One region of the Oerskovia sp. USHLN155 genome, then DNA from elsewhere that is predicted to be linked to it. Evidence: predicted binding sites of a transcription regulator. Region 1 holds the regulator's gene; each other region holds the start of a gene.
The links. Region 1 encodes HspR, which represses chaperone genes until heat shock. Its sites were predicted from a motif close to AAGTTGAGTCNNNNNGACTCAACTT; they were not measured.
Positions count from the first base shown of each region.

Region 2: a site for HspR is predicted at 2,452-2,476, ahead of clpB (ATP-dependent chaperone ClpB). Genes of this name have one in related genera too.
Region 3: a site for HspR is predicted at 2,736-2,760, ahead of WFH32_RS14105 (Hsp20/alpha crystallin family protein). Genes of this name have one in related genera too.

Region 1 covers NZ_JBBCXG010000005.1:341,456-347,363, reverse strand. The annotation lists gene WFH32_RS09515 (sigma-70 family RNA polymerase sigma factor) at 1-1,500, opposite strand, end outside; gene WFH32_RS09510 (hypothetical protein) at 1,736-2,503, shown strand; gene WFH32_RS09505 (DUF1540 domain-containing protein) at 2,593-2,901, opposite strand; gene WFH32_RS09500 (heat shock protein transcriptional repressor HspR) at 3,096-3,602, opposite strand; gene WFH32_RS09495 (DnaJ C-terminal domain-containing protein) at 3,641-4,663, opposite strand; gene grpE (nucleotide exchange factor GrpE) at 4,846-5,487, opposite strand; gene dnaK (molecular chaperone DnaK) at 5,484-5,908, opposite strand, start outside.
Region 2 covers NZ_JBBCXG010000004.1:278,785-284,692, forward strand. The annotation lists gene clpB (ATP-dependent chaperone ClpB) at 1-2,401, opposite strand, end outside; gene WFH32_RS07580 (hypothetical protein) at 2,662-3,234, shown strand; gene WFH32_RS07585 (alpha/beta hydrolase) at 3,362-4,342, shown strand; gene WFH32_RS07590 (cation diffusion facilitator family transporter) at 4,384-5,349, opposite strand; gene WFH32_RS07595 (hypothetical protein) at 5,713-5,908, shown strand, end outside.
Region 3 covers NZ_JBBCXG010000009.1:71,912-77,819, forward strand. The annotation lists gene WFH32_RS14085 (organic hydroperoxide resistance protein) at 1-111, shown strand, start outside; gene WFH32_RS14090 (SDR family oxidoreductase) at 194-832, shown strand; gene WFH32_RS14095 (class I SAM-dependent methyltransferase) at 1,098-1,715, shown strand; gene WFH32_RS14100 (excalibur calcium-binding domain-containing protein) at 1,860-2,660, shown strand; gene WFH32_RS14105 (Hsp20/alpha crystallin family protein) at 2,800-3,216, shown strand; gene WFH32_RS14110 (SDR family NAD(P)-dependent oxidoreductase) at 3,361-4,206, opposite strand; gene WFH32_RS14115 (hypothetical protein) at 4,307-5,392, opposite strand; gene WFH32_RS14120 (hypothetical protein) at 5,517-5,908, shown strand, end outside.

The DNA.
Region 1 (5,908 bases):
CAACGGGAACGTCGGCGGCACGAGGGGCGTCGTCGGCTCGCCCTGACCGGCCGGCGCCGTGCCGGAACCTGCGGCCGCGTCGCCGTTCGAGGCCGGCGCTGCGGGGTTCGTGTCGGCGGGCGCCTCAGCGAGCGGCACGGTGTTCGCCGGGGACGTGGGGTCCCCGCTCGGAGGTGCCGACGGCTCGCCCGTCGGAGCGCTCGTGGGAGCGCCCGACGGCGACGTCGAGGCTGACGGGTCGGGGCTGGCGCCCGCACTCGGAGGCGGTTCGGACGAGAAGCCACCGGACACGGCGACGACGCCCGCACCGACGGCCGCGACCGCAACGACCCCCACTGCGGCGGCGATCAGAGGCGATGCGGCGATGAAGGCCGCCAGGCCGGTCGCACCGGCCGCAGCAGCTGCCCCCGTGCCGGCCGCGGCGCTCGCGCCGACAGCCGCAGCCGCGCCGAGCCCACCGCTCGTGGCGGCCGCACCGGCCGCCGCAGCGCCTCCCATGGCCCCCGTCCCCGCAGCCCCTCCGGCGGCGCCGGTACCGGCCGCAGCCCCGCTGCCACCTGCGGCGGCTCCGGAACCGGCGGCACCGGAACCAGAGGCCCCGGCCGCACCGCTCCCCGCGCTGCCGCTCGCACCGCTCGCGGCCCCCGTCGCACCGGCGGCACCGGCCCCGACGGCTGCACCACCCGTGAGCGGGAGAGCCGTCCCGACCAGGCCCAGCGCAGCGACCCCGAAGACCAGCGGGGCGATGACGGCGCGCATGCCGTGCGAGACGTCGCCGAGCTCGAGCACGAGCGCCCGGCACTCGCCGCACTCCTCGAGGTGCGCGTCGACCTTGGCGGTCTCCCGCTTCGCGAGCCCACCACGGACGTAGGAGCCGAGGAGGGGGTTGACGTTCTCGCACCCTGCGCTGCTCGCGCCCGTCAGGTGCTGCTGGAGGTAGGCCTGGCGCAGCCCCTCCCGGGCACGGTAGGCGAGCGCCGAGACGCCGTTGGCCGTGAGCCCGAGCAGAGGGGCGATCTGGGCCGGGTTCATCTCCTCGACCTCGGTGTACCAGAGCACGGCCTGCCAACGCTCCGGCAGCCCCTGGTAGGCCTTGGTCACGACGGACCGTTCGAAGCCCTGGAGCGTGGGGTCCTCGGTCGAGGCCATGGGCCCGAACGCGCTCTCGAACGTCTCGATGTCGTCGGTGGGCTGCGTGCGTCGGCCCGCGTTCGACAGGTCGTAGGACAGGCGCCGGACGACGGTGAAGAGGTAGGCACGGAACGTGACGTCGGGCCCGCCCCCCGACTGCAGGATGCCGAGGACCTTGGCAAAGGCCTCCGAGACCATGTCGTCGGCGTCGGACCCCGAGCGCACGTACTGGCGCGCGACCGTGCGTGCCGCCGCGGCGTGCCGCTCGTACAGCGCACCGAACGCCGCGTAGTCACCTCCGCGGACGGCGGTGATCAGCTCGGCATCGCTCGTCGGGGCGTCGTCCCTCGACGTGTCGACCTGCGTCATGCCCCTACCGCCTCTGACTCCGCCTCATCAGCAGGTGAGGCCCTCCCGTTCATCCTAGACGGGAAATTCGGTGGTGTTATCTACGTCTCACCGCGGATTCGCCCGTCTTGTCCGTCTGTCAGGATGACAGAACCGACGGAATGTGCTGCATGTCCGTCGGTGTGTCGAGTGGATGAAAGAGAAACCGGACGGCCGCTGTCGCGTCATGAGCACCGGCCTCGGACGTCTCATGAGTATGGACCTACGACCTGGCTACCCCGAGCCAGCCGTCGCCTCGCTGCTCGACGAGTGGCAGGCGGCCAGCACGAACAGCGTCTGGCTGCGGCCAGGCGACTGGTACCACCCTGCCGTGGAAGCGCTCGTCGAGGCGCTCACGGACGCCCGGTGCCCCGCCGCTGCGGCCGAGAGGCTCGGCGAGGCCCGCGGCCGTGACGGCATCAGCATCGGCGAGACGATCGACGACCTCTCGTGCTTGTTCGACCTGTGGGGCACGGCCCCCGACGTCACCGTGCTGCGGGCAGTCAGCACCGGGTGGGCCGTCGGCAACGAGCTGCTTCCCGGCGCGCCGCCCACGACCGACCCTCGCTCGGGCCTCGTGACGGTGCCCTACCTCGTGCAGCGCCTCCAGGAGACCTACGGTCAGGCCGACCGCCTGGGCACCCCCGCGTCCGCGACGCACTGCCTCGTCCTGGTGGACGTCGCGATCGAACGCATCGACGGATGGCAGAAGGTCGCCCGCGCCGCGGCCATGGGCAAGGTCCTGACGGAGACGTTCGGCCTCGGGCACCCGGTCGCGACGCTCGGCGGCGGGATCTACGCCGCGCTCTGCGCCCGCACGGCCGACGTCGGTCCGGTACGTGCCGAGCTGCGGCACAGGATCGAGCGCACGGCGCTCACCTTCGGGGTGACCGCGATCCTGCGACGCCCGCCTCGCATCTGGGTCGAGCCCCTTCCCGCGCAGCACGCCGACGCCGCGCAGATGCTCCACGACCTGTCGCGCTGAGCCGCCCCCGCACACCACGACGCCCCGTCGTCCGGCGAGGGACGAGCGGGGCGTCGTGGGGAATCGCGCTGGGGGGGGAAGCGCGAGGGTCAGCGGGGGCTGTAGGTCAGGCAGTCCGCGTGGTCCGCGCCCTGGGGCCCGGCTCCGACGCGGATCGCCGAGGCGTTGCACTCGAGCGACTCGTTGTGGGCGCACTCCCCGCGCTGGCAGGCACCGACGTGGGCGATGACCTTGTCCAGCCCTCCCTTGGAGGTCAGGGGGATGAACGTGGCGCACTCGGCCTCGCTGCCGTGCGCGGCGATCGTCACGGCACCGGCGTGGCAGCCGTGCTCGTGGTTGTATCCGCAGCCGTCGATCGAACACTCGACGACCTGGGGCATCTCCATCAGGCTGCTCATGGGACTTCTCCTTGCTCGAAGGACAGGGGCGTTCAACCGTGCATTTCCTTCACGGTATTCCTTGAAACGGCCCCTGTATAGGAAGCAAGGCCTCACTCACTTCGGCGGAATTCCGCCGTTTTTACGTCACACGGACCGCACGTAAAGCCATTCTGCGAATGTCCTGGTGCGGTCCCTCGCGGCACCGTCCGAGGTCAGGAGCCTCGGCCCGGGCGCCACAGGACGAGGGCCCGCGTCTCGCTGGACTCGACGACCTGGCCGCCGCCACGGCCGGGCTCCGCGCCCCGGTCCGCCGTCGTCCGCCGGACGCGCCGGCCTCGCGGCACCATGACGACGTCGCCGCTCACCCCGGCCGCGAACACGCGCCCTCCTTCGAGCTGCGTCGCGAGGGCGTCGAGGCGGGCCTCGAGCCGACTCACCTGCTCCTCGAGCGCGAGGATGCGGCGGATGCCCGCGAGGTTGATGCCCTCCTCCTGGGAGAGCCGCTGGACCTCGAGGAGCTTGGCGACGTCCCGCTGGGAGTAGCGGCGGCCGCGCCCCATGGTGCGGCGCGGGGTCACGAGGCCCAGGCGGTCGTACTGGCGCAGGGTCTGCGGGTGCATCCCGGCGAGCGCCGCGGCCTGCGAGATGGCGAGCACGGGGGCGTCGTCGTACGCGTTGAACGGGATCTGGCTCCCCGTGGGAGCCTCGTTCCTGGCCATGCTGTCCTCCTCGCTGCTCCTCGTGCCTGGTCGGTCCGTTACTCGGCCGCGCGCCCGAACAGGTCGGAGCGAACGTCGCTCTCGCCGTCCGTCGCCGTGGCGAGGGCCTCGACGGCCTCCTTGGCAGCCTTCGAGAGCTTCTGCGGCACCACGACCTGGATCGTGACGAGCAGGTCGCCCGTCGCCTTGGCCGTCTTGACGCCCTTGCCCTTGACGCGCAGCGTGCGGCCCGACGGCGTGCCCGCGGGCACCTTGACCTTGACGGGCTTGCCGTCGAGCGTCGGGACCTCGATGGTCGCGCCGAGCGCGGCCTCCGCGAACGTCACGGGGACGGTCAGGCGCAGGTTGTGCTTCTCGTCGACCGAGAACACGGGGTGCGGCGTGACGTGGACCGTGATGACCAGGTCGCCGGGGGCACCGCCCGCGACGCCGGGGCGTCCCTTGCCGCGCAGCCGGATCTTCTGGCCGTCACGGACACCCGCCGGGATGCGGGCCGTGATGGTGCGGCCCTCGGTCGTGACGTTGACGGTCGAGCCCTCGACCGCGGGCCGGAACCCGAGGGTCGCCGACGACTGCACGTCGGCCCCCGGCTGCGGGCGCTGGTAGCCGGCGTTGGGGCGGAACCCGGTCTGGGCTCCCCCGCCGCCGAACATCGACCCGAGGATGTCCTCGAAGCCGCCGCCCCCGCCGGTCTGCGTGGAGTACCGCACGCGGCCTCCCCCGCCACCGCCGCCGCCGCCGCCGAACATGCCGCCGAAGATGTCCTCGAACCCTCCGGCCCCGCCGGCGGGTCCGCCGGCTCCTGCCGAGAAGCGGGCGCCCCCGCCGGCCATGGCACGGATCGCGTCGTACTGCTGGCGCTGCTCGGCGTCGGACAGGACCGCGTAGGCCTCGCCGATCTCCTTGAACTTCGCCTCGGCCTTCGCGTCACCCTGGTTCTGGTCGGGGTGATAGGTACGGGCCAGCTTGCGGTACGCCTTCTTGATCGCGGCGTCGTCGGCATCCTTGGGGACGCCCAGCGCGGCGTAGAAGTCCTTCTCGATCCAGTCCTGACCGGTCAAGGCGCCTCCTCTCATGGGTCTCACCGGCCCCGGGGCCGGTGGTGTTGCCTACATCGATAGTGGTCGTGCTCCCGGGGGCCCGACGGCGGAGGTCACCTTCGCGAGGAAGGTGCGCTCCGCCGTCGGGCATCCGGGGTCCGGTGGGTGCCGGGGCCCGCAGGACCTGGCTCCCACCTCCGTTTCTACTCCGGTCCGACGACCGAGACGCGCGCGGCGCGCACGATCTTCTCGCCGATCCGGTAGCCCGGCTCGATGACCATGTTGACCGTGGCCGACGTGGCCTCGGGGTCCACCTGGTGCATGAGCGCCTCGTGGACGGTCGGGTCGAACTCCTCGCCCACGACGCCGTACCGCTCGACGCCGAACTTCGCCAGGCTCGCGTCGAGCTTGTCGGAGATCGCGACGAACGGACCGTCGAGCTCGCCGTGCTGGCGCGCCCGGTCGATGTCGTCGAGGACCGGCAGGAGCGCGGCCAGGACGTCCTCGACGCCCTTGACCCGCGCCGCCTCCTGGTCGCGCAGCGACCGGTTGCGGTAGTTGGTGAAGCTGGCCCGCTCGCGCTGGAGGGCGTCGAGGTGGGCAGCTGCCTCGGACTGCGCAGCCAGCAGGGCTGGATCCACGGTGTCGTCGCCGTCAAATCCGGTGGGCTCGAAGTCGAGCCCGGCCAGCGGGTCCTGCTCGGCGTCGTTGCCCGCCGAGCCGGCGGCCCCCTCGGGGGCAGCCTCCTTGGGCCGCCCCTCCGGGGTCACCTTGCGCTTGTCGGTGAAGTGGAAGGGCTGGTCCTCGGAGCCGAGCTCCTCGGGGCCCTGCGCGTCGCTCGTCACTTCTTGTCGTCCTCGTCCACGATCTCGGCGTCGACGATGTCCTCGTCGGGAGCCGAGGTCGCACCGGCGGCCGCAGCGGCGTCCGCGTCAGCGGCGCCCTGGTCGCCCGCCGCCTGCTCACGCTCGGCCGACGCGTAGAGCGCCTCGCCGATCTTCTGGCTCGAGGCCAGGAGCTTCTCGTGGGCCGACTTCACGGCGTCCGCGTCCGTGCCCTCGAGGGCCGTCTTGACCGACGCGATGTCGGCCTCGACCTCGGTGACGACGTCGGCGGGGAGCTTCTCCTTGTTCTCCGCGACGAGCTTCTCGGTCGAGTACACGAAGGACTCGGCCTGGTTGCGGGTCTCCGCCTCCTCGCGACGCTTCTTGTCCTCGGCCGCGTGCTCCTCGGCCTCCTTGACCATGCGGTCGATGTCCTCCTTCG
Region 2 (5,908 bases), on a different contig from region 1:
TGAGGCGACGGTCCGCGAGGCGCTCGCCGAGCCGGTCGACCGCGATGTCCACGATCCGCCCCAGCTCGTCGAGGTTCAGCGGGTCGAAGATCACGACGTCGTCGAGCCGGTTGATGAACTCCGGCTTGAAGTTCGACCGGACCGCCGACATGACGGCCTCGCGCTTTGCCGCGTCGTCGAGCATGGGGTCCACGAGGAACTGCGAACGCAGGTTCGACGTCAGCACCAGGATGACGTTGCGGAAGTCGACCGTGCGGCCCTGGCCGTCGGTCAGGCGCCCGTCGTCGAGCACCTGCAGCAGGATGTCGAAGACCTCGGGGTGCGCCTTCTCGACCTCGTCGAGCAGCACGACCGAGTACGGCCTGCGCCGGACGGCCTCGGTGAGCTGGCCGCCCTCCTCGTACCCGACGTACCCCGGAGGGGCACCGACCAGGCGCGCGACGCTGTGCTTCTCGCCGTACTCCGACATGTCGATGCGCACCATGGCACGCTCGTCGTCGAACAGGAAGTCCGCGAGCGCCTTCGCGAGCTCGGTCTTGCCGACGCCCGTGGGGCCGAGGAACAGGAACGAGCCCGTGGGGCGGTCGGGGTCGGCGACGCCCGCACGAGAACGTCGTACGGCGTCCGACACCGCAGCGACGGCGGCCTTCTGCCCGATCAGACGCTTGCCGATCACGTCCTCCATGTGGAGGAGCTTCTCCGACTCGCCCTGGAGCATGCGGCCCGCGGGGATGCCGGTCCACGCTGACACGACCTCGGCGATCTCGTCCGCGCCGACCTTGTCGGCGATCATCGGGGCCTGCGGGGCCGTGGCGGACTCGTCGCTGTCGATCGACGCCTCCTCCTGCTCGGCGGCCTGGAGCTGCTCCTGGAGCTGCGGGATCTCGCCGTACTGGATGCGGCCCGCGGTCTCGAGGTCGCCCTCGCGGATGGCCCGCTCGACCTGGACGCGCAGCTCGTCGAGCTTGGCGCGCAGGTCACCGACACGGTTGTGGCCCGCCTTCTCGGCGTCCCAGCGCGCGGTCAGCGCGGACAGCTCCTCGCGCCGGTCGGCGAGGTCGGCGCGCAGCTTCTCGAGGCGCTCGCGCGAGGCGGGGTCGTCGGACTCCGAGAGCACGACCTCCTCCATCTCCAGGCGCGTGACGGCACGCTGGAGCTCGTCGATCTCGATGGGCGAGGAGTCGAGCTCCATGCGCAGGCGCGACGCGGCCTCGTCGACCAGGTCGATCGCCTTGTCGGGGAGCTGGCGGCCCGTGATGTAGCGGTCGGACAGGGCGGCGGCGGCCACGAGCGCCGAGTCGGCGATCGTCACCTTGTGGTGCGCCTCGTAGCGCTCCTTGAGCCCGCGCAGGATCGCGACGGTGTCCTCGACCGAGGGCTCGCCCACGAAGACCTGCTGGAAACGGCGTTCCAGGGCGGGGTCCTTCTCGATGTGCTCGCGGTACTCGTCGAGGGTCGTCGCGCCGACCAGGCGCAGCTCGCCGCGGGCGAGCATGGGCTTGAGCATGTTGCCCGCGTCCATGGCGCCCTCGCCGCCCGCACCCGCGCCGACGACGGTGTGAAGCTCGTCGATGAAGGTCACGACCTCGCCGTCGGAGGACTTGATCTCCTCCAGGACCGCCTTGAGGCGCTCCTCGAACTCGCCGCGGTACTTGGCGCCCGCGACCATGGCCGCGAGGTCGAGCGAGATGAGCTTCTTGCCCTTGAGGGAGTCGGGGACGTCGCCCGCGACGATGCGCTGGGCCAGGCCCTCGACCACGGCCGTCTTGCCGACGCCGGGCTCACCGATCAGGACGGGGTTGTTCTTGGTGCGCCGCGACAGGACCTGCACGACGCGGCGGATCTCCGAGTCGCGCCCGATCACGGGGTCGAGCTTGCCCTCGGCCGCGGCCGCCGTGAGGTCCTGGCCGTACTGCTCGAGCGCCTTGTACGTGCCCTCGGGGTTGGGGCTCGTCACGCGGCCCGAGCCACGGACCGCGGGCAGCGCCGAGCGCAGCGCGTCGGCGCTCGCCCCGGCGTCGCCGAGGATCTGCGCAGCGGGCGAGGAGCCCGCAGCGATGCCGATGAGCAGGTGCTCGGTCGAGACGTACTCGTCCCCCATGCCCTGGGCCTCCTTCGAGGCCAGGTCGAGCGCGGCCGACGTGCCACGGGACGCGGTGGGCTGGGCGACGGCCGAGCCGCTCGCGGTGGGCAGCGCGACGAGCGCGGCGCGCACCTTCTGGCCGATGGCCTGGGCGTTCGCGCCCACGGCGTCGAGCAGCCCGACGGCGACGCCGCCCTCCTGCGTGAGCAGCGCGGCGAGGAGGTGGACGGGTTCGAGCTGGGGGTTGCCGGCGGCCGAGGCGGTCTGGATGGCCTCGCCGATGGCCTGCTGGGACATGGTGGTGAACTTGGTGTCCATGGGGTCTCCGGATACTTCAGGGTCTGGGTCTACCTGGAACAACAGGACCTGACTTGAGCCTATTCCACTCAACTCTGTCCGTCATGTCGGCGATGAGGCGTCAGGGCGAGGACCGACCGGTGGCCTCCCCTTCTCACCGGCACCGATCCACGGGATGCTGTGGGCGTGAAGACACGACGGCTCGAACCTCTCGCCACCATCGCACCGGACCACTCCGACCGCACCACGGCACCAGCCGCCCGTCTCGACGGGGGTCTCTGATGGACGTCGTGCTCCTCCTCGTCCTCGGCGTCGTGCTGGTCGGTCTCGTCGTGATCGGCGTCGTCGCGTGGCTGCTGCTGCGTCCCAAGAAGGTGCCCGCGCCGCAGCCCTACGGGTACGGCGCTCCGGTCGCCGGTTACCCGAGGCAGCCTGGGCACCCGGGGCAGGGTGCATACCCGGGACAGGTCGCCCCGCCCGCCCAGCCGTACGGCGTCCCTGGCGGGCAGCAGCCCCCGCACCAGCCCTACCCCGCGCAGCCGCCGGCTCCTCCTCAGCCGCCCACGCACCAGTACGCCCCGCCGAGCCCCCCGCCCGCGCCTCCGGTGACTCCGGTGGCTCCCAGCGGTGCGGCCGCGCCCTACGCTCCAGCACCCGTCGCGCCCGCGGCGCCCGTCGCGCCCGCAGCGCCCGCCCAGACGTGGACCGCGCAGGTCACCGACCCCGGTGCCGAGCAGGTCGACGACTCCGAGATGGACGAGTCGACCCGCCTGCGCGAGACCCCTCGGGCCGTCCCGCCCACGACGCCCCCTGCTCCCCCGGTCCCCCCGACGGGTCTCACCCCGCCCGCGTGAGGACCACGGCAGGTCCTGTCGGAGCGAGCGCGGCCCAGGGAGCACGCTCGCTCTGACAGGTGCGTCGCCGCGGTGGACAATGGCGGCACCGCGGCACCGCCCGAGTCCGCGCGCGAAGGGCAGCACCATGACGCACGGCTGGCAGCAGGACGTCCTCGGACCCGACTGGGTCGCCCGCACGCTCGACCTCCCGGGGGGCGACACCGCGACGCTCGTCCGCAGGGCGACGAGCCCCGTGCCCGACCGTGCGACGACCCCGGGGGGTGAGCGGCGCCGTCGGGCCGTGCTGTACGTCCACGGGTTCGTCGACTACTTCTTCCAGACCCACCTCGGCGACGCCTTCGAGGAGCACGGCTACGCGTTCTACGCGATCGACCTGCGCGGGTACGGGCGGTCGCTCGCGCACTGGACCGAGGCCGGCAAGGACCCCAACATGGTCGACGACCTGAGCCTCTACGCCCAGGACCTCGACGCGGCGGCCGCCGTGATCCGGGCCGAGGGGCACGACGAGCTCGTGGTCGTCGGGCACTCGACAGGTGGCCTCGTCACGAGCCTGTGGGCCAACGCGCGCCCCGGCAAGGTGGCTGCGCTCGTCCTCAACAGCCCCTGGTTCGACCTCAACTCGTCCTGGTTCGACCGCGTGATCTCCACCCGGGTGATCGACGTCGTCGGGCGCTTCGCCCCCCGGCTGGTCGTCGGGTCGCTCGACGACGCCTACGGGCAGGCCCTGCACACCGGGACCGGCGGCGAATGGACCTACGAGCTCGGCTGGAAGCCGCACGAGGGCTTCCCCGTCCGGGCGGGCTGGCTGCGCGAGATCCGGCGCGGGCACGCGCAGGTCGCGCGCGGGCTGCACGTCCAGTGCCCCGTGCTCGTCCTGACCTCGACGCGCTCTGGGCCGCACAAGGGCTGGCACCCCGAGGTCGTGACGACCGACAGCGTGCTCGACGTCCAGCACATCAAGGACCGAGCACCCGGGCTGGGCGACGACGTGACGCTCGTCGAGATCGAGGGCGGCGCGCACGACCTCGTGCTGTCCCCCGAGCCGGCGCGGACGGCGTTCCTCGACGAGGTCTTCGCGTGGCTCGACGAGCGGCTGCCGGGCTGACCGGCCCGGTGCCGTAGGGCGACGCGCTGCGGCGCGCCGCCCTACGGAGCCGCCGGACCCGACGAGACCGACGGCACCAGGGACGGCTCGCTCGCCGGGGACACCGAGATGACGGCTCCCGCGATGACGGCCGCCGCGGTCGCCCGCCGCTCGAGCGCGTCGATGCGCTCGGCGACCACGTGCTCGTCGTCGTCCCCCACGAGGTCGACGCTCGCGACGAGGTACAGCGACCGCGGCCCGACGAACTCGAGGCGCAGGTACGTGACCCGGTCGACCTCGGGGTCGGCGAGCAGCTCGCGGAGCACGGCGTCGCGCGTCGCGACCCCCGCGGGCTCACCCACGAGGAAGCGCCGGTTGCGGTCGATGAGGATCCACGAGATGACCCCGAGGATCAGGCCGACGACGATCGAGCCGATCGCGTCGGGCACGGGCGAACCCGTGACCTGGTGCAGGAGGATGCCGACGAACGCCACGACGAGGCCCATGAGTGCTGCGGCGTCCTCGGCGAACACGGCCCGCAGCGTCGGGTCGGACGTGACCAGGACGTGCTGGAGCAGGTCGCGCTCGGCCTTCTTCGCCTCCTTGCGCGCCTGCCGGTTCGCCTGGAGGAACGAGACCCCCTCGAGGACGAACGCGACGCCGAGCACCGCGTACGCGATCCCGAAGTCGTCCGCGGGCTCAGGATGGACGAGCTCCTGGATGCCGTGCGTGATCGAGACCCCCGCCCCCACCGCGAACAGCCCGAGCGCCGCGAACATCGACCACACGTACGCCTCGCGCCCGAACCCCAGGGGATGGTCGTGGTCAGCGGGCTTGCGTGACCGCTTGTTCGCGAGCAGGAGGAACACCTCGTTGCCCGTGTCCGCCCACGAGTGCACGGCCTCGGCGACCATCGACGCCGAGCCCGTGAGCACCGCCGCGGCCGACTTCGCGACCGCGATGAGAAGGTTCGCACCGAACGCGACGACCACCGTGAGCGCGCTCTCGGCATGCTCATCGGTCTTCACGACGCGCGGGCTGTCGGCCACAGGCTGCGTGGGGGGCTGTGCACGGGGCGACGAGGTCATGTAGCGGGTCTATCACCGGACCTGCCGGGGCGCGCGGGGGCCGGTCGCCCTCGGCGGGCGTGTTCGTCACCCTCGGCGGTCGGCCGTGCGGTCGGCTGCGCCAGTGCGAGTCACACCGGTCGTGCTGTGTAGTCTCAGGCCACACACGGTCACGACGGGGGTGCGTTCATGCGAGGAAGCAAGGCGGCCGGGGCTTCGGCTCTGGTGTTGGTGGCGCTGATGGCGGCTGGTTGCAGCGGCGAGAGCAGGGCCCTTCCCGGACCCCCGGAAGAGGTGGTCCAGGCGGGCACGTCCGAGGATGACGTGGCGCAGGATGTCGCCGCGTGCGCGGCTGTCTCCGACGTCATGTCGATCGTGGAGAACGCGGACATCGCCCTGACGGAGGGTCGCGTGGCCGTCCAGGAGCAGCAGGGCTGGTACGAGGTCGCGACACGTGTGCTGCACCGCATCCCCTCGAGCGGTGACAGTGCCGTCAGCCAGGCGGTCGCCGACCTGCAGG
Region 3 (5,908 bases), on a different contig from region 1:
GTCGAGCGTGACGTGGCCCAGGAGCTCGTCGAGCAGGCGCACCAGGTGTGCCCCTACTCGAACGCGACACGCGGCAACATCGAGGTGACCGTGGCCGTGGTCGAGGAGTAGCCCGGCCCCTCCCCGGCGAGCGGGGAGCGCCCGCGCGGTGCACGGTGGAGGGAGCACCGTCACCGACACCCCGAGGAGAACCATGAACGTCGCCCTGATCGGAGCCCACGGCAAGGTGGGCCGCCTGGTCGTCCCCATCCTCGCCGACCACAAGATCGAGGTCAGCGGGATCGTGCGGCACGAGTCGCAGCTCCCGCTCGTCGAGGAGCTCGGCGGCACGCCGCTGCTGCTCGACGTCGAGAACGCGACGACCGAGGAGATCACCGAGGCCCTGCGCGGGCACGACGCCGTGGTGTGGTCCGCCGGGGCCGGCGGCGGGGACCCCGACCGGACCTACGCCGTCGACCGCGACGCCGCGATCCGTTCGATCGACGCGGCCGCGGCCGCGGGCGTCTCGCGCTACGTCATGGTGTCGTGGATCGGCTCGGTGCCGGACCACGGCATCGCGAAGGACGACAGCTTCTTCCCGTACGCCGACGCCAAGCTCGCGGCCGACGACCACCTGCGGGGGACCGACCTCGACTGGACGATCCTGGGTCCCGGCACGCTGACGAACGACGAGGCGACCGGCACGATCACGGTCGACGCGCACGAGGGGAAGACCTCGCGTGGCAACGTCGCCCTCGTCGTCGCGCAGGCCCTGCGCTCGCCGTCGACCGTGGGGCAGTTCGTCCGTTTCGTCGACGGCGAGACGCCGGTCCTGGAGGTGTTCGGCCGCTAGGCCGCTACCCGGGGTGCCGAGAACGGGGTTGAGGTCGTCCTGACGCCGATGCCGACCTCGATCCCGTTCTCGACCGCAGGCTGGTCCCTGGTCGGCAGGTGGGGTGGTCCGGTCGGTGAGACCGGGTCGCGTCTGCCCTGGACGGCTCCAGGGGTGGTACCCGGTGGGGGTACGGTCGAAGGTGCGACGGTCGGCTCTCGTGCCGGTCGCCGCACGACACGACACTCGACCCTGAACGCCTCCGCCCGACCCCGAGGAGCAACCGGTGAGCAAGGCCAACCCCACCCGCTGGGAGCAGAAGACCGCCGTGAACCCGTCCCACTCGACCTGGTACGTCGAGCGGTTCCGCGCCATGGCAGCCCAGGGCGCCGACCTCGCGGGCGAGGCCCGGCTGGTCGACGCGATGGTTCCCCGCGGCGCCCGCATCCTCGACGCCGGCAGCGGACCGGGGCGCGTCGGCGCCGAGCTCGCGGCGCGCGGGCACGTCGTGGTGGGGGTCGACGTCGACCCCGTGCTCATCGAGGCCGCCGAGACGGACCACCCCGGTTCGACGTGGCTCGTCGGGGACATCGCTGAGCTCGACCTGCCCGCGGCGGGCGTCGCCGAGCCGTTCGACGTGATCGTGTGCGCCGGGAACGTCGTCACCTTCCTCGCGCCGGGCACCGAGGTCGAGGTCCTGCGCCGCTTCCGTGCCCACCTGGCGCCGGGCGGTCGGGCCGTCGTCGGGTTCGGAGCGGGGCGCGGGTACGCGTTCGACGCGTTCTTCGCCGACGCCGCCGAGGCCGGGCTCGAGGTCCAGCTCAAGCTCTCGACGTGGGACCTGCGGCCGTTCGCCGAGGACGGCGACTTCCTCGTCGCAGTGCTGGGAGTGCCAGGGGCCTGACGGGCCATGGTCCGCATCGGGGGATTTCACCCCCTCCACGATCCTGACACGAGGACTCTTCTCCCCTAGCCTCCGGGTGTCGACCGACCAGCGGTCGACACCGGCACCGCCGCGCGTGTGCCCGCTCGACGAGGAGCCGATCCCATGACCGTTCGCTTCAACCCGCCCCCGGGCTGGCCCACCCCGCCCGAGGGCTGGACCCCCGACCCGAGCTGGACACCCGACCCTCGCTGGCCGGCGAAACCCGCCGACTGGCCGCTCTGGGTCGAGGAACCCGCAACGACCGAGCCGACCGAGCAGACCATGGCGCTGCCGGTCGCGAGCCTCGCCGGTGGCGGAGCGTTCGCCCCCGGCCGCCACGACGGCCGCACGCGGCGCATCGTTCTCGTCGCTTTCCTGTGCCTCGCCTTCCTGATCGTCGGGCTGCTGATGGGCGCGGGGACCTCGGGCTCGCGGCTCGCCGCCGCCGAGGCCACCCTGGGCGAGGCCACGGAGGCTCGCACCTCCCTGGACGAGGACCGCGCGGCACTCACGACCGCCCAGGACGAGCTGGGCGCCGCTCAGACCGACATCACGGCTCGAGAGGAGGCCGTGGTCGCGAAGGAGGCCGAGCTCGTGACCCGCGAGTCGGCCACCGTGACGGCCGAGGTGGACCTCCAGGCCCGGCTGACCGCGGTCGAAGGACGCGAGGGAGCGGTCACTGCGGCCGAGGCAGACCTCCAGGCGCGGAGCGCGGCCACGGGTCGCTCGGGTGCGTCGTCGAGCACGCCGAAGGAGCCCACGCCGGACGCGCCCGCCGGGATCGCCGGGGGGACCGGTGGCGGTGCAGTGTCGTACGCGAACTGCGACGCGGTCCGGGCGGCCGGCAAGGCGCCGATCCGGCTCGGGGAGCCCGGTTACAGCAAGAAGCTGGACCGCGACGGCGACGGGGTGGGCTGCGAGTAGCTCCCCCCGCGAGGGGCCCCGGTCGGCGCGCCCTCCCGGGGGCGCGGTCGTTCATCCAGGGCGAACGCCGATCTGGAATTGAGCGGAGGCGACTCAAGTTGTATCGGTCAGAGGTTCCGCACCGACCGAAGGAGTCACCATGACCACCACCCTGACCACCGCCCCCGCGTTCGACCGCGTCCTCCGCGACCTGCTCACCGCCCGCCCCGTGGCAGGCGTCCCGGCCCACGCCGACGTCTTCCAGGACGGCGACGACCTGGTCGCCCGCTTCGACCTGCCGGGCATCGACCCGGCCCAGGACGTCACGGTCGAGGTCGAGGGCCGCAAGCTCGTCGTGCGCGGCGAGCGCAAGGACGAGCGGGCCGAGGAGGCCGAGGGCCGTCGCGTCCGCGAGGTCCGCTACGGCGCGTTCCACCGCGTCGTGACCCTGCCCAAGCCCGCCGACGCGAGCGCCATCAGCGCCCGGTACGACGCAGGCGTCCTGACCGTCACCGTCTCCGGCGTCTACGCCGGCACGACGCCGCAGCGCATCGAGGTCACGACCTCCGCGTCATGACGGTCTTCCAGACCTCCCCGCCGCCGGTCACCCCCCTTCGGCCTGCGGTGCGGTGAGTCGACGGGCCCGGTGCGAGAGCACCGGGCCCGTCGTGCTGTCCGGGGACCGTCGGGGGCCGGGGCCGGGACCTTCACGACGCAGCCCTCAGGCCGCCGCCCCCGGGGCGCCGTCAGCGGCGACCATCTCCACACTCCGTTCCCACAGGTCGGCCGCGAGCCGTGGGTCGCTCACGAGCGGGTGGGTCGTCGCGACCTTGCGCTTGACGTAGTAGCTCCCCGGCTGCCAGTCGACGCCCGGGGTCGTCGTCGCGAGCCACACGAGCGTGTCGGCGCCCTTGGCCGACGACGTGAGGAAGCGGCTCAGCACCGTCTGGTACATGACGCGCATGCTGCTCGTCGAGGTCGCGGCGAAGTTGGTCGCGACCACGCCCGGGTGGAACGCCGCGGCTGAGATCCCAGCCGCGCGGTACCGACGGTCGAGCTCGCGCGTGAACAGGTTCACGGCGAGCTTCGCGTTGCCGTACGCGGTGTTGGGTGCGTACGACCGCTCGGACTCGAGGTCGTCGACGTGGAAGTCGCTGAACAGCCGGTGCGCGGCGCTGCTCGTGCTGACGACGCTCGCGTGGCTCTCCTCCAACCGGTCGAGCAGCAGCGTCGTGAGGAGGAACGGTGCGAGGTGGTTGACCTGGAACGTCAGCTCGTGGCCGTCCTCGGAGACCTGTCGATCGGCCATGATGCCGCCCGCGTTGTTCGCGAGGACGTCGATCCGCTCGTAGCGGTCGCGCAGCTGCGCGGCGAGCGACCGCACCTCGGCGAGCCGCGCGAAGTCGGCCACGAAGAAGTCGGCGCCCAGCTCGCGCGCGACCGCCGAGGTCTTCTCGGGCGAGCGCCCCACCACCACGACCTCGTGCCCGTCCTCGGCGAGCGCCCGGGCCGCCGCCGCCCCGATCCCGTCGCTCGCTCCGGTGATGACGATCGTCCTGCGTGCCATGTGCCGTCCCGCCTCGTGTCGTGCCGTCGCCGTGCCCCTCTCGGAGCGTAGACCGCGCGCGGGGGCCGGGCAGGGCGGCGCGGTCGCCGCCCGGGCCGGGCTACGCCGTCGGGCCGGTGTCTCGCGTGAAGCGGTCCCGTAGTCCCAGCGCGGTCGAGCGCCACGCCGCGGCCCGCTTGATCGTCGCGCCCATCTCGCCCTCGTCGACAGGGACGTGCACGACCGGTACGCCACGCTCGGCCGCGAGCGCGAGCATCGCGTCGGTCGAGCCGGGGAACGCGAGCTGCAGCAGGACCGACGTCGTGCTCGCCTGCCGTTCGCCCTCGCCGATGCGGCGCTTGTAGCAGATCTCGGACACGGTCCGCCGCGTGAACGAGGCTGCCTTGGACCCCGCGTCGCCGTCCGGCGCGTCGTCCGTCGTGCCGTCCGTCGTGCCGCCGGTCGTGCCGCCGGTCGTCAGGAGGTGAGCGGCGTCGTCGGGCAGCGGGACGACCGTCAGGTACAGCGACACGAGCAGCTCCGAGACCTTGCCCAGGACCCAGCCGCGCCCCGGCACGCGCGGGATCACACGCAGGTACTGCGCGAAGTTCGCCTCGAGGGCGTCGGCCGACAGGCTCGACCACGCGGGCTGCGTGCGCACCTCGAGGACACGCTCCCAGTCGATCGCGTCGCCGTCGAACCCGACCTCGCGTGGCCCGACGTGCACGGCCCCGAACCGGTCGAGCAGCTCGAGCGGCCTGGTCGCGAAGCGCGGCACCAGCGGGACCTGGCGCACGAGCCCCGCGACCGAGGCGTCCCAGTGGTCGGTGAGCGGCAGGACGGGTCGCGGGTACGCGTCCAGGGCGCGGGCGACCCAACCGGTGACCAGGGCGTCGAGGCGCGGCCTGCCCTCGGCCTCGTCACGGCCCGACGGCGGAGCGTCGGCCGCGTCGTCGGGGGCGGGATCGGCGGTGGGTTCGGCGGTGGGGTCGGTAGTGGCGGCCTCGCCGGTGGCGGCGTCGGGCCGTCGTCGTCCGGGCAGCGTCGCAGGGAGCTGCGGGATGCGGAGCCTGGGTCGCACAGGAGCCTGGACGGCATCGGGTGCCGCGTCCGGCGCCGCGTCCGGCAGCACGACGTCCGCGACCGACGGCTCCGTCGTGGCGTCGGGCTCACCACGGGCGGTCATCACCGACGGTTCCTGGTCCATGGGCTCCCCTGCACGTCGACGACCGGGCGCCCCGGGCCGGGCGCGGTCAACCCCGGACCCTACCCTCTGCGGGCCGCCGGGTTCCCGGAGGGTGCCCGCTCGCGAACGGTGCGACGCTGGACCGATGAGCGAGGAGCCCGACGCGACCGGCGATCAGGTGATCGACCGGCTGTTCGCCCTGCCCCTCGACGAGTTCGTCGCCGCACGGAACGCCGCGGCCAAGCAGGCGACCGCCGCCGGGGACGCCGTGGGTGCCGCACGCCTGAACGCGCTGACCAAGCCGACCGTCGCCGCATGGGTCGTCAACCAGGTGGCCCGCGCCCACCCCGAGGAGGTCGGTAGCCTCGTCGCGCTCGGCGACGACCTGCGCGCCGCGACCGAGGCGCGCGACCGGATGCGGCTGACCGAGCTCGACCGCGACCGCCGACGCCAGGTCGACGCGCTGGTCGGGGACGTCTCAGCAGCGGGCGAGGTCCGCGGGCGGACCGTGTCCGGCGAGGTGCTGCGGCGCCTGGG